Regions from separate parts of the Thalassotalea coralli genome, predicted to be linked through region 3. Evidence: predicted binding sites of a transcription regulator. Region 3 holds the regulator's gene; each other region holds the start of a gene.
The links. Region 3 encodes FliA, which starts transcription of late flagellar genes. Its sites were predicted from a motif close to CTAAAGNTNNNNNNNNNNNNGCCGATA; they were not measured.

Region 1 (3,279 bases), on a different contig from region 3:
TAACGTTAAGACAGTTGATGCGACAAGCACGACAACGCATTGAAAAAGGCGGCTCCGTAATCAAGATTTCGGTGCTGACCTTTATGGAGTTTATTGAGAATAATGGCAATATCTTTAGGCTATTACTTCGAGAGCGTTCAGGTACATCGGCAGCTTTTCGTGCTGCAGTAAATCGTGAAATTAGCTACTTCACCTTGGAATTGTGTGATTACTTGCAACAAGCGAACAAATTAGAAGCTGAAGTTGCTTACTTACAAGCAAATGCTGCGGTGACTATCGTATTTAGTGCGGGCTCTGATGCATTAGATGCCGATAGAAAAGAACGTGAGCAGTTGGCTATTCGAACTATTCATCAATTGCGGTTTATTGCACGCGGTGCTTTGGAGTTAGCAAACCGCGTGGAGAATAGCCAAGATTAGCTACCTTGGCACTATTTATTAGCGATGTTTACTTCCTTGTAAGAATAACACCTGTTTCAACGTGGTGGGTGTAAGGGAATTGGTCAAAAAGCGCGGCTTTTTCGACATTGTGCGTTTTAACTAAAGTTTTTAAGTTATCGGCTAAAGTCTCTGGGTTACATGAAATATAAATAATAGTGTTGAATCGAGAAACAAGTTCAACACTGTCATCGTCTAACCCCGCACGAGGTGGATCTACTAGTACAGTTTCGTAATCATAGGTGGTTAAATCTAAATCGCCTAAGCGCCTAAAAGACTTTTGTCCCATCATCGCCAGGCTAAATTCTTCACTCGACATACGCACAATTTTTACATTGTCTAAATTATTACTCGCTATGTTACGTTGAGCTGAGTTTACTGACGTTTTTGAAATTTCTGTACCTAAAACTCGACTAAAATTTTCAGCTAAAGCAATACTAAAGTTACCGTTCCCGCAATAGAGTTCTACTAAGTCGGTTTTTGTTTCATTAGCAAGCGGGCTTGTTGCTTGTTTAGCCCAAAGCAACATTTTTTCATTCACCTTACCATTAGGTTGGGTAAAGCTATTTTCTATTTGTTCGTAAGTAAATTGTTTACCATCTACTGTCAGTACTTCATTTACGTAGTCTTGATCGACAACTATTTTTTGTTTGCGAGCGCGGCCGATAAAGTTGATCGGACAGATAGATGACATGGTTTGTTTTAATTCTTCACATGCTTGTTGCCATTCATCTGTCAGAGGCTTGTGATACAGCATACTAATCACTGCTTCGCCGCTTAACGTTGTTAAAAAGTCAACTTGGAACAGCTTTCTACGCAATAGCTCGTGGTTGCGGATGTTATCGAGTAACGCCGTCATAAGCTCATTGATAAGTGTGCTTGCTACCGGAAAATAATCCACACGAAACTTTTGTTTCGTCGCTTGATCGAACATGATGTAATACAAATCATCGCCATCATGCCACACGCGAAATTCAGCTCGTTGTCGGTAATTGATTGGCTCTGATTCGTAGATTTCAAAAGCAGGCAAATCGAACTCTGCGAACAGTTCAGTCATATCTTGATGCTTTTCATCAAGTTGAGCTTGGTAGTTTTTCGGATCAATATGACTAAACATTGAAGGGCCCTTTAATTTTCAAATGGTAGATTACACAGAGTAACTATTAAAACGCGCAGATTTTAGCTTTATCCTGCATTTTGTCTAGTATTTTAGCATTAACGTTTCGATTTTTATGTCAATTTGTACTACCGAAATTGCTCAAGAAAGCGAGCTATTTGCCGATAACTTGTGCAGTTAAACCGTCAGTAAGGCTTGGGTATGGATAAAATCACTAATAGCAACTTAGCGAATATGCTAAATAAAGCGATGAAATTTCATCAACCTGAAGTAAAAGACCGAAACAGAGCTTCTGGTATTGAGCAGCGCGCCAACGATATTGTTTCATTTTCTAATAGCGGCAAGATTGCCCAAGATGTTGTCGTTAAATCGGTGCAAAATGCTTCTTCTTTTCTGCAAAGTAGTAGCGCGGAAATAGCTCCCAATAATAATGAACAAGGGTTTGATGTTGAAGCCGTTGTTTCAACCATCTTTGATTTTGTCAGTAACGGTATAAATGCAGCTAAAGAGCGTGGCGAAAGTGATGACTATATTAAAGAAATGTTTTCGCAAGCAAAGCAAGGGATTAATCAAGGTATAGATGAAGCGTTGGATGAATTAGAAAGTTTATCACTGCTAAATGATGAGCTATCGGGCAATATCGCTGCGAGTAGAGAGCAAGTTATCACTAAAGTCGACGACTTGTATGATGACATGTTTAATCCGCAAAAAGACAATGAGTCGCTGCAAGTTTCTCAGTTTGGAATAGGCGCTTATAAATCTTATAGTGAATCTAGTTCAATCGAGCTAGTAACTAATGATGGCGATAAGGTAAGTATTTATTTTGGTCAATCGCAAGAGTATGGCGCAGGCTTTTCATATAGTAATGGGCCGAGTCAAGGCCAAGCAAATGCTGGTTTTGCGTTTAGCGGTGCGCAAAGCCGAGAATTTTCCATTAGTGTGCAAGGTGAACTATCAGATGAAGAACGTAATGCAATCGGTGATCTCTTAGAACAAGTCGCTGAAGTGCAAGACTCTTTCTTTTCTAATGATATCGAGCAGGCGTTTAGCAAGGTACAAGGGTTGAATATTGATTTTAACCAAATCAGCTCTATGTCACTTGAGCTAACACAAACTCAGACTATTGCGACGCAAAGTTATCAGAAAGTGGCTGATTTAGGCGATTCGCCATTAGCAATGGCTAAAGAAGAAATTAAGCGACTCGAAGATTTCATGAATAACTTAAAGAGCCTTAAAGAACAGGTCGATCAGGAATTTAATTTAAGCTCTGGTCAGTTTGTTAGTTTAATGGATGCTATGTTTAATGAAATTTTTGAACCGCAGGCATCTAGTGCAGATGTCTTTCATCAGTTAGCTGAGCTGATTTCAACTGATGGTGGAGAAGCTATTTTAGACAAGGCAACCGAACTTTCGACGCCCACTGATGAAGTTGAAAGTAGTAATAGCGAAAATAAAGAATAATAAAAATTCGTTGGACGGGTTAATATCTTTGAGGTAGGTGGCTTTACTATTATATCTATATATAGCTGGCCACTTTATAAGGCCAGCAATATAAAAACATTACTGGCCTTTTATTATTTAATCAATTTTTGCCAATTGTTCTTTCTTAACGCCCCCTGCTACTGCAGCTCGTATGGCATCTTCTTCTTTCATTCCTGAGGCAATGGCAGATGCGACAATTTGATCAGCATGGCTTTTATCTAGACTTTCAATCGCTTTAGTAAC
Region 2 (3,279 bases), on a different contig from region 3:
CGAAAGAAACTACATCCGCGCGACAGTTTCTTTATACTTAAACATCTACAATATCTTCACTAGCCTTCTACATTTATTAGGCGCTTTTGGCGGTGATGATTAATCTTCGTTAAAAACTAACGTATAATAGAAAGCCTCGTTTAACGAGGCTTTTTTTATTTGGGGGAAAAATTGCAGAAACTTGCTTTTATGGTCACCACATCGGTAGTTGATCATTTCACTAAAACAGCCTATCAAATTGTAAAAACAACGCTAGAGCAAGGAATAGAAGTAACGGGCGTGTTCTTTTATCAGTCTGGAGTAACTAACGCCTCTAAATTAGCAAAGTTTCCTTCAGATGAAGTAAACGTCAGTTTATTATGGTGCGAGCTAGCAGACACTTTTGGTATTAACCTTCACTTATGTAGTACTGCTGCAGAAAAGTATGGATTACTTCCAGAAGACGACGCTATTAATGTTTTGCATGAGCAATTTACTGTGTCTGGTTTAGGCGAGTTAGTTGTTTTACATGAACAAGCCGACAAATTGGTGCAGTTATGAGTAAATCTATCGCTATTGTAAATACTAAGCCCCCTTTTGGCCATGAAACGGCTAAGGAAGCAATGGATTTGTCATTAATATTTGGCAGTTACGAGCAAGACACTCATTTATACTTTAAAGGTCAAGGCGTATTGCAACTCGTTGACTATAACGACCCTAGTAAATTACTTATCAAAGATTTTCTTAAAACCTTTTCGGCTTTCGAGTTTTACGAGCTTGAAAATATTTATGTTTGTCAGGAAAGCTTAAAAGAGCTCGGCGTTGATGAAAAATTTCATATTGAGGGCGTTAAATTGCTGAGTCGTGTTGAGTTAGAAAATTCAATTAAACAACACAATAATGTATTGGTGTTTTAACCATGAATGATACTTTATATCTAGTAAGAGAAATCCTAACTCCTAGTGGTTTGAGCAATCTTTTTGATTCAGTTAATGACGCAGACACAATAGTGTTTCTCGACGACTCAAGCTACAACGTTAACTCATTAGCGCAAACAATTAACAACAAACAGCTTTGTTTAGTTAAAGAGCATGCTGACGTTAGACATTTAAACGTTGCTGATTTGCTAGATAACAGCAAAATCAAAATGATCTCGCTCGAACAACTACCCTCACTATTTTTAACGCATAAAAACGTAATTACTTGGAAAAATTAATGTCTGCATTAATATTTAACGGCAAAGAAATACCTACTGATAAACAAGGCTACTTGCTAGATCACACAGAATGGAGCGAGGAATTAGCACCTTTAATCGCGCAAGCTGACGATATGGAGCTAACAGAAGCTCACTGGGAAGTTATACGCTTTGTCAGAGACTTTTACGAGCAATATAATACGTCGCCCGCTATAAGAGCACTTACGAAAGCAATGAAGGCTGAATTTGGCGAAGAAAAAGCGAGTAGCAGGTATTTGTATCGTTTATTTAAAGAAGGCCCAGCCAAACAAGCGACAAAATACGCAGGTTTGCCTAAGCCAGCACGCTGTATCTAATAAAAAACTTTTACGCTTTTATATTGATATTGTGGCCACTATTCCCAACAGGAGTTTGAGTATTGATGCTGGCAGATTGGATTAAATCCATTGCCATCTTACCTTCAATCTCTTTTTGGTCTTTAGCTTTATTGGCCGTTAAAACACCGTTAGCCGTTGAAGTATTTGATTGAACAGCATCCGTAGCTGACGATAAATTGATAGACATAAAACCTCTCTTATAAAAGTACTGCGTTTCACTATCATTCTTTATATCGACTGTAGTTGAAAATCCTTTAATAAAAAAGGCGCTAAAAGCGCCTTTTTTGTATCTACATTGTAAAACAATTACTTAGTAGGTAGTGTAGGTACTGAAATACCAGCCATTTCTTGCATTACACGAACAACTTGACAGCTGTAGCCAAACTCATTGTCGTACCATACGTAAAGAACAGCACGGTCACCATCAACGATAGTTGCTTGTGAATCTACAACACCTGCGTAGCGAGAACCAACTAAGTCAGTTGAAACGATTTCAGTAGACGCTGTGTAGTCAACTTGATCTTTTAAGTCAGAATTTAAAGAGATATTACGCAAGTAATCATTCAATGATTCGGTGTCAGTCGCTTCTTTAAGGTTAAGGTTCATAATAGCCATTGAAACGTTAGGCGTTGGAACACGAATAGCATTCCCTGTTAACAAGCCCTTTAATTCAGGAAGTGCTTTTGCAACAGCTTTTGCAGCACCAGTAGAAGTAATAACCATGTTTAATGGTGCACTACGACCACGACGAGGTGACTTATGGTAGTTATCAATTAAATTTTGATCGTTTGTGTACGAGTGAACAGTTTCAACGTGACCGTTACGGATACCGTATTTGTCGTTTAACGCTTTTAATACTGGAGTAATTGCGTTAGTTGTACAACTAGCAGCAGAAACAATCTTGTCTTCTGGCAAGATCATATCTTGGTTTACACCGTAAACGATATTCTTGATGTCGCCTTTAGCAGGAGCAGTAAGTAATACTTTAGCTACACCTTTTGATTGTAAGTGTTGGCCTAAACCTTCTTCGTCTGACCAAATACCCGTGTTATCTACAACCAATGCGTTGTTAATGCCGTATGCAGTGTAATCAATATCAGAAGGAGATTTTGCATAAATGACTTGGATGAAGGCACCGTTTGCTTTAATAACGTTGTTCTCTTCATCAATTGTGATGCTGCCGTTAAACGCACCGTGCACTGAATCACGACGAAGTAAACTCGCACGCTTTTCCAAATCGCCATCTTTACCTGGGCGAATTACAATTGCACGCAAACGCATGTTTGAAGCTGGACCAGTGCGCTCGATCATAAGGCGTGCTAATAAACGACCGATACGACCAAAACCATAAAGCACTACGTCTTGTGGCTCTGCTTGCTCTACGTTACGACAAACTTCAGTTAATTCTTTTTCTAAAAACTGTTCAATTGATAAACCGTTTGCTTCGCCTTTGAAAAGGTAACGATATGCAAGTTTACCAACATCGATACGCGCAGGTGCTAATTCCATTTTGCTTAAAGCTTCAACGAATGGGAAGCTTTCACGTAAACGTAGTTTTGTTTCCTCGTGAAGTGCTACAGACTTATGAGCTTTGATAATGTCAATTGCATCAGCATTTACCAACGGTCGGCCATATACTGAAATTTCGATTCCTTTGTTTCTGAAAAGCTGACCAATAATTGGTTGCATGTTTTCAGCGAATGTTTGACGTTCTTGCCAGCTAGTTTG
Region 3 (3,279 bases):
CGTTGCGGCAGGTTCAGGCACTTGTGGAACAGCTACAGCTTCAACTTCAACCGGCGCTGCTGGTGCTTCAGCACCTTCAGGAACAGACAAGCGATGAAGCTCTTCTAACAAAGCAGGATCTGCTGGCGTTAATTGTTCTCTCGCTTGTACCAAGGCGAACATATCATTAATGGTGTCCAATCCTTGTAAAATTACATCCATTAATTCAGGAGTTACAGAGCGCTGACCATTACGCAAGATGTCAAATATGTTCTCTGCGCCATGACACACATCCACAAGTTCAGTTAATGATAGAAAGCCTGCGCCACCTTTAACCGTATGAAATCCACGGAAAATAGCATTGAGCAGATCAGCATTGTCTGGATCATTCTCTAGCTCAACAAGTTGCTCTGATAAGCTCTCGAGTATTTCACCAGCTTCAATTAAAAAGTCCTGAAGAATTTCTTCATCTGCTTCATAAGACATCAAGCAACTCCTATTAAAAACCTAAACTCGACAATAAATCATCGACATCGTCCTGATCGGCGACAACATCATCTCTTTCTTCTGTATTTACAATTGGCCCTTCAACTAGATTTTCTCCTAGTGTCGGAGTACCTTTTTGTCTGACATCATCTTGGTTTACACCAAACGCTGTCAGCATATTAATTAAACTATCTTCAACTTCACGTACAAGATCTATAACTTTGCGAATAACTTGACCGGTTAAATCTTGGAAATCTTGAGCCATGAGCACATCGGTCATTAGACCGTGCATTCGCGTAGTTTCTTCATCAGTTGTTTTGAGCAAGATATCAATGTCTTTACATAACGCTTTAAACTCTCCCACATTGAGATCGTTATGCATTAACTTGGACCAAAGCGGTTTTACGGTACTTATCTGCTCTTGAATTTTATCGACCACGGGAAAGATAGATTCGACCGCATCCATCGTTTTATTAGCCGCATCTTCAGTACGGCTAATAACATAATTCAGGCGCTCCTTTGCATCCGGAATGTCTGCAGTAGCAAGATCATTAAGGCGAGAATCTAACTGAAAGTTCATTAACGAGTCATGTAATTGACGAGTTAACTTACCTATTTCAGCAAACAATTCAGAGTTAATTGGGTTCTGAATCTCAGCAATTAGCTCATCAGCTTTATCTTGCTGGCCAGTCTCCAAATACTCCACCAACATTTTGGCTTGTTCCAACGATACATGGACACCGTTACTTATACTCATCCAAGGTCCTTATACAGACAAAATGGCTTATGCTAAACGTTCGAAAATTTTATCTAACTTAGTTTTCAACGTCGCTGCAGTAAATGGCTTAACGATATAACCGTTAACACCCGCTTGAGCTGCCATAACAATCTGCTCTTTTTTCGCTTCCGCTGTAACCATTAATACTGGTATATGAGAAAGGCTTGCATCTGCACGAATTGCTTTTAACAAATCGATGCCTTGCATACCTGGCATGTTCCAGTCTGTCACAACAAAATCAAAATCGCCTTCCTTAAGCATAGGTAACGCCGTACTACCATCATCGGCTTCTTGAATATTAGTGAAACCTAAATCACGTAATAAGTTTTTTACGATACGTCTCATCGTTGAAAAGTCATCAACAACAAGTACTTTCATATTTTTATCCAAGGCACCCTCCAGGGACTTATTTAAAATGCTTCTATTAATATTGTACTTAACTTTGCCAAGATTGCATACGCGCTTTTAATCGATGTAACGCTTGGCTATGTATTTGACTGACTCTAGACTCGCTAACATCGAGTACTTGGCCAATCTCTCTTAAGTTTAATTCTTCATCGTAATATAGTGACAGTACTAAAGCTTCTCGCTCTGGTAAAGTAGTAATGCACTCTGTTAACGATTTTTTAAAGATTACTTGTTCTATATCTTGATACGGATCATCATTATTTTTATCTTCAAACCCTGCAATAGCATCTTCGCTAATACCTAGGTCATCAATGCCAATAATTTTCCCACAATTTACTTCATTAAGAATATGATGGTATTCACCTAAGGAAATATCAAGTTTTTCAGCCACTTCAGCATCAGAAACATCGCGACCTAACTCTGCTTCAAGGGTACTTATGGCTTCAGTTACCATGCGGCTATTTTTGTGAACTGAGCGTGGAGTCCAGTCTCCACGGCGAATTTCATCTAGCATTGCCCCGCGAATGCGGATGCCGGCAAAGGTTTCAAAACTAGCACCTTTGGTTTGGTCAAAATTATTAGCAGCCTCTAATAAGCCGATCATGCCCGACTGGATCAAATCGTCAACGATAACACTCGCAGGAAGTCGAGCAAGCAGGTGATAAGCGATCCTTTTCACCAAAGCACTATGCTGTTCAAGCAAAGCACCTTTGTCGATATGTGAACTGTACGTAGTTGCTTTAACCAAAATAGGGAATTCTCGTTAACTAACTTTCAATTAGCTGTTCAATGAAAAACTCTAAATGTCCAGACGCTTGGCTAGGGATCGGCCATTTTGCTACTTTACTTGCCAATGCTTTGAATGCACGAGAGGCAGGAGAGTCTGGAAACGCTTCAACAATGGCTTGCTGTTTTCTCACTGATTTTCGAATATTTTCATCAAAGGGAATCACGCCAACTAATTCCAGCGCCACATCGAGGAATCGATCAGACACTTTCGCAAGCTTACCAAATAGCTGTTGCCCTTCTTTTGGGCTTCGCACCATATTGGCGACTACTTTAAATTTAAAAACTTCATGATCGCGACTCAACAACTTCATTAATGCATAACAGTCAGTTATGGATGTTGGTTCGTCACAAACGACTAAAAGTACATCTTGTGCAGCTCTTGCAAAACTCAACACCATATCTGAAATACCCGCCGCTGTATCGACGATAAGCACATCAAATTTTGTTTGCATGTCACTGAATGCTCGAATTAACCCAGCATGCTCAGATGGCGTTAAATCTACCATAGACTGAGTTCCAGAGGTTGCTGGAATAATTTTTATACCTGCCGGCCCTTCGATAATGATGTCGTCTAATTCACATTCACCAGACATAACGTGAGACAAATTCTTTTTAACACGTAGACCTAACATCACATCAACATTTGCCAAACCTAAATCGGCATCTAGCACTAGCACACGTTTACCCATTTGTGCCAAGGCTATTGAGGTGTTTAACGATACATTGGTCTTACCGACACCACCTTTTCCACCTGAAACTGCTATGACTTTAATTTGATTCTGTTGCTGCATTTTTCTTAAGCCACTCGCTTGATCTATCATTCATTCTACTCTAACAAG

Region 1: a site for FliA is predicted at 1,695-1,721, ahead of ACOB80_RS14980 (DUF5610 domain-containing protein). Genes of this name have one in related genera too.
Region 2: a site for FliA is predicted at 1,783-1,809, ahead of ACOB80_RS06310 (cytoplasmic protein). Genes of this name have one in related genera too.

Annotation. Positions count from the first base shown of each region.
Region 1 covers NZ_JBVVBK010000006.1:1,032-4,310, reverse strand. The annotation lists gene fabR (HTH-type transcriptional repressor FabR) at 1-419, shown strand, start outside; gene trmA (tRNA (uridine(54)-C5)-methyltransferase TrmA) at 448-1,554, opposite strand; gene ACOB80_RS14980 (DUF5610 domain-containing protein) at 1,756-3,015, shown strand; gene ACOB80_RS14975 (hypothetical protein) at 3,133-3,279, opposite strand, start outside.
Region 2 covers NZ_JBVVBK010000002.1:207,986-211,264, reverse strand. The annotation lists gene ACOB80_RS06335 (Bax inhibitor-1/YccA family protein) at 1-103, shown strand, start outside; gene tusD (sulfurtransferase complex subunit TusD) at 172-540, shown strand; gene tusC (sulfurtransferase complex subunit TusC) at 537-896, shown strand; gene ACOB80_RS06320 (hypothetical protein) at 899-1,195, shown strand; gene ACOB80_RS06315 (TusE/DsrC/DsvC family sulfur relay protein) at 1,195-1,530, shown strand; gene ACOB80_RS06310 (cytoplasmic protein) at 1,541-1,738, opposite strand; gene ACOB80_RS06305 (glyceraldehyde-3-phosphate dehydrogenase) at 1,858-3,279, opposite strand, start outside.
Region 3 covers NZ_JBVVBK010000001.1:362,663-365,941, reverse strand. The annotation lists gene ACOB80_RS01595 (chemotaxis protein CheA) at 1-465, opposite strand, end outside; gene ACOB80_RS01590 (protein phosphatase CheZ) at 479-1,222, opposite strand; gene cheY (chemotaxis response regulator CheY) at 1,250-1,633, opposite strand; gene ACOB80_RS01580 (RNA polymerase sigma factor FliA) at 1,680-2,402, opposite strand; gene ACOB80_RS01575 (MinD/ParA family protein) at 2,419-3,261, opposite strand.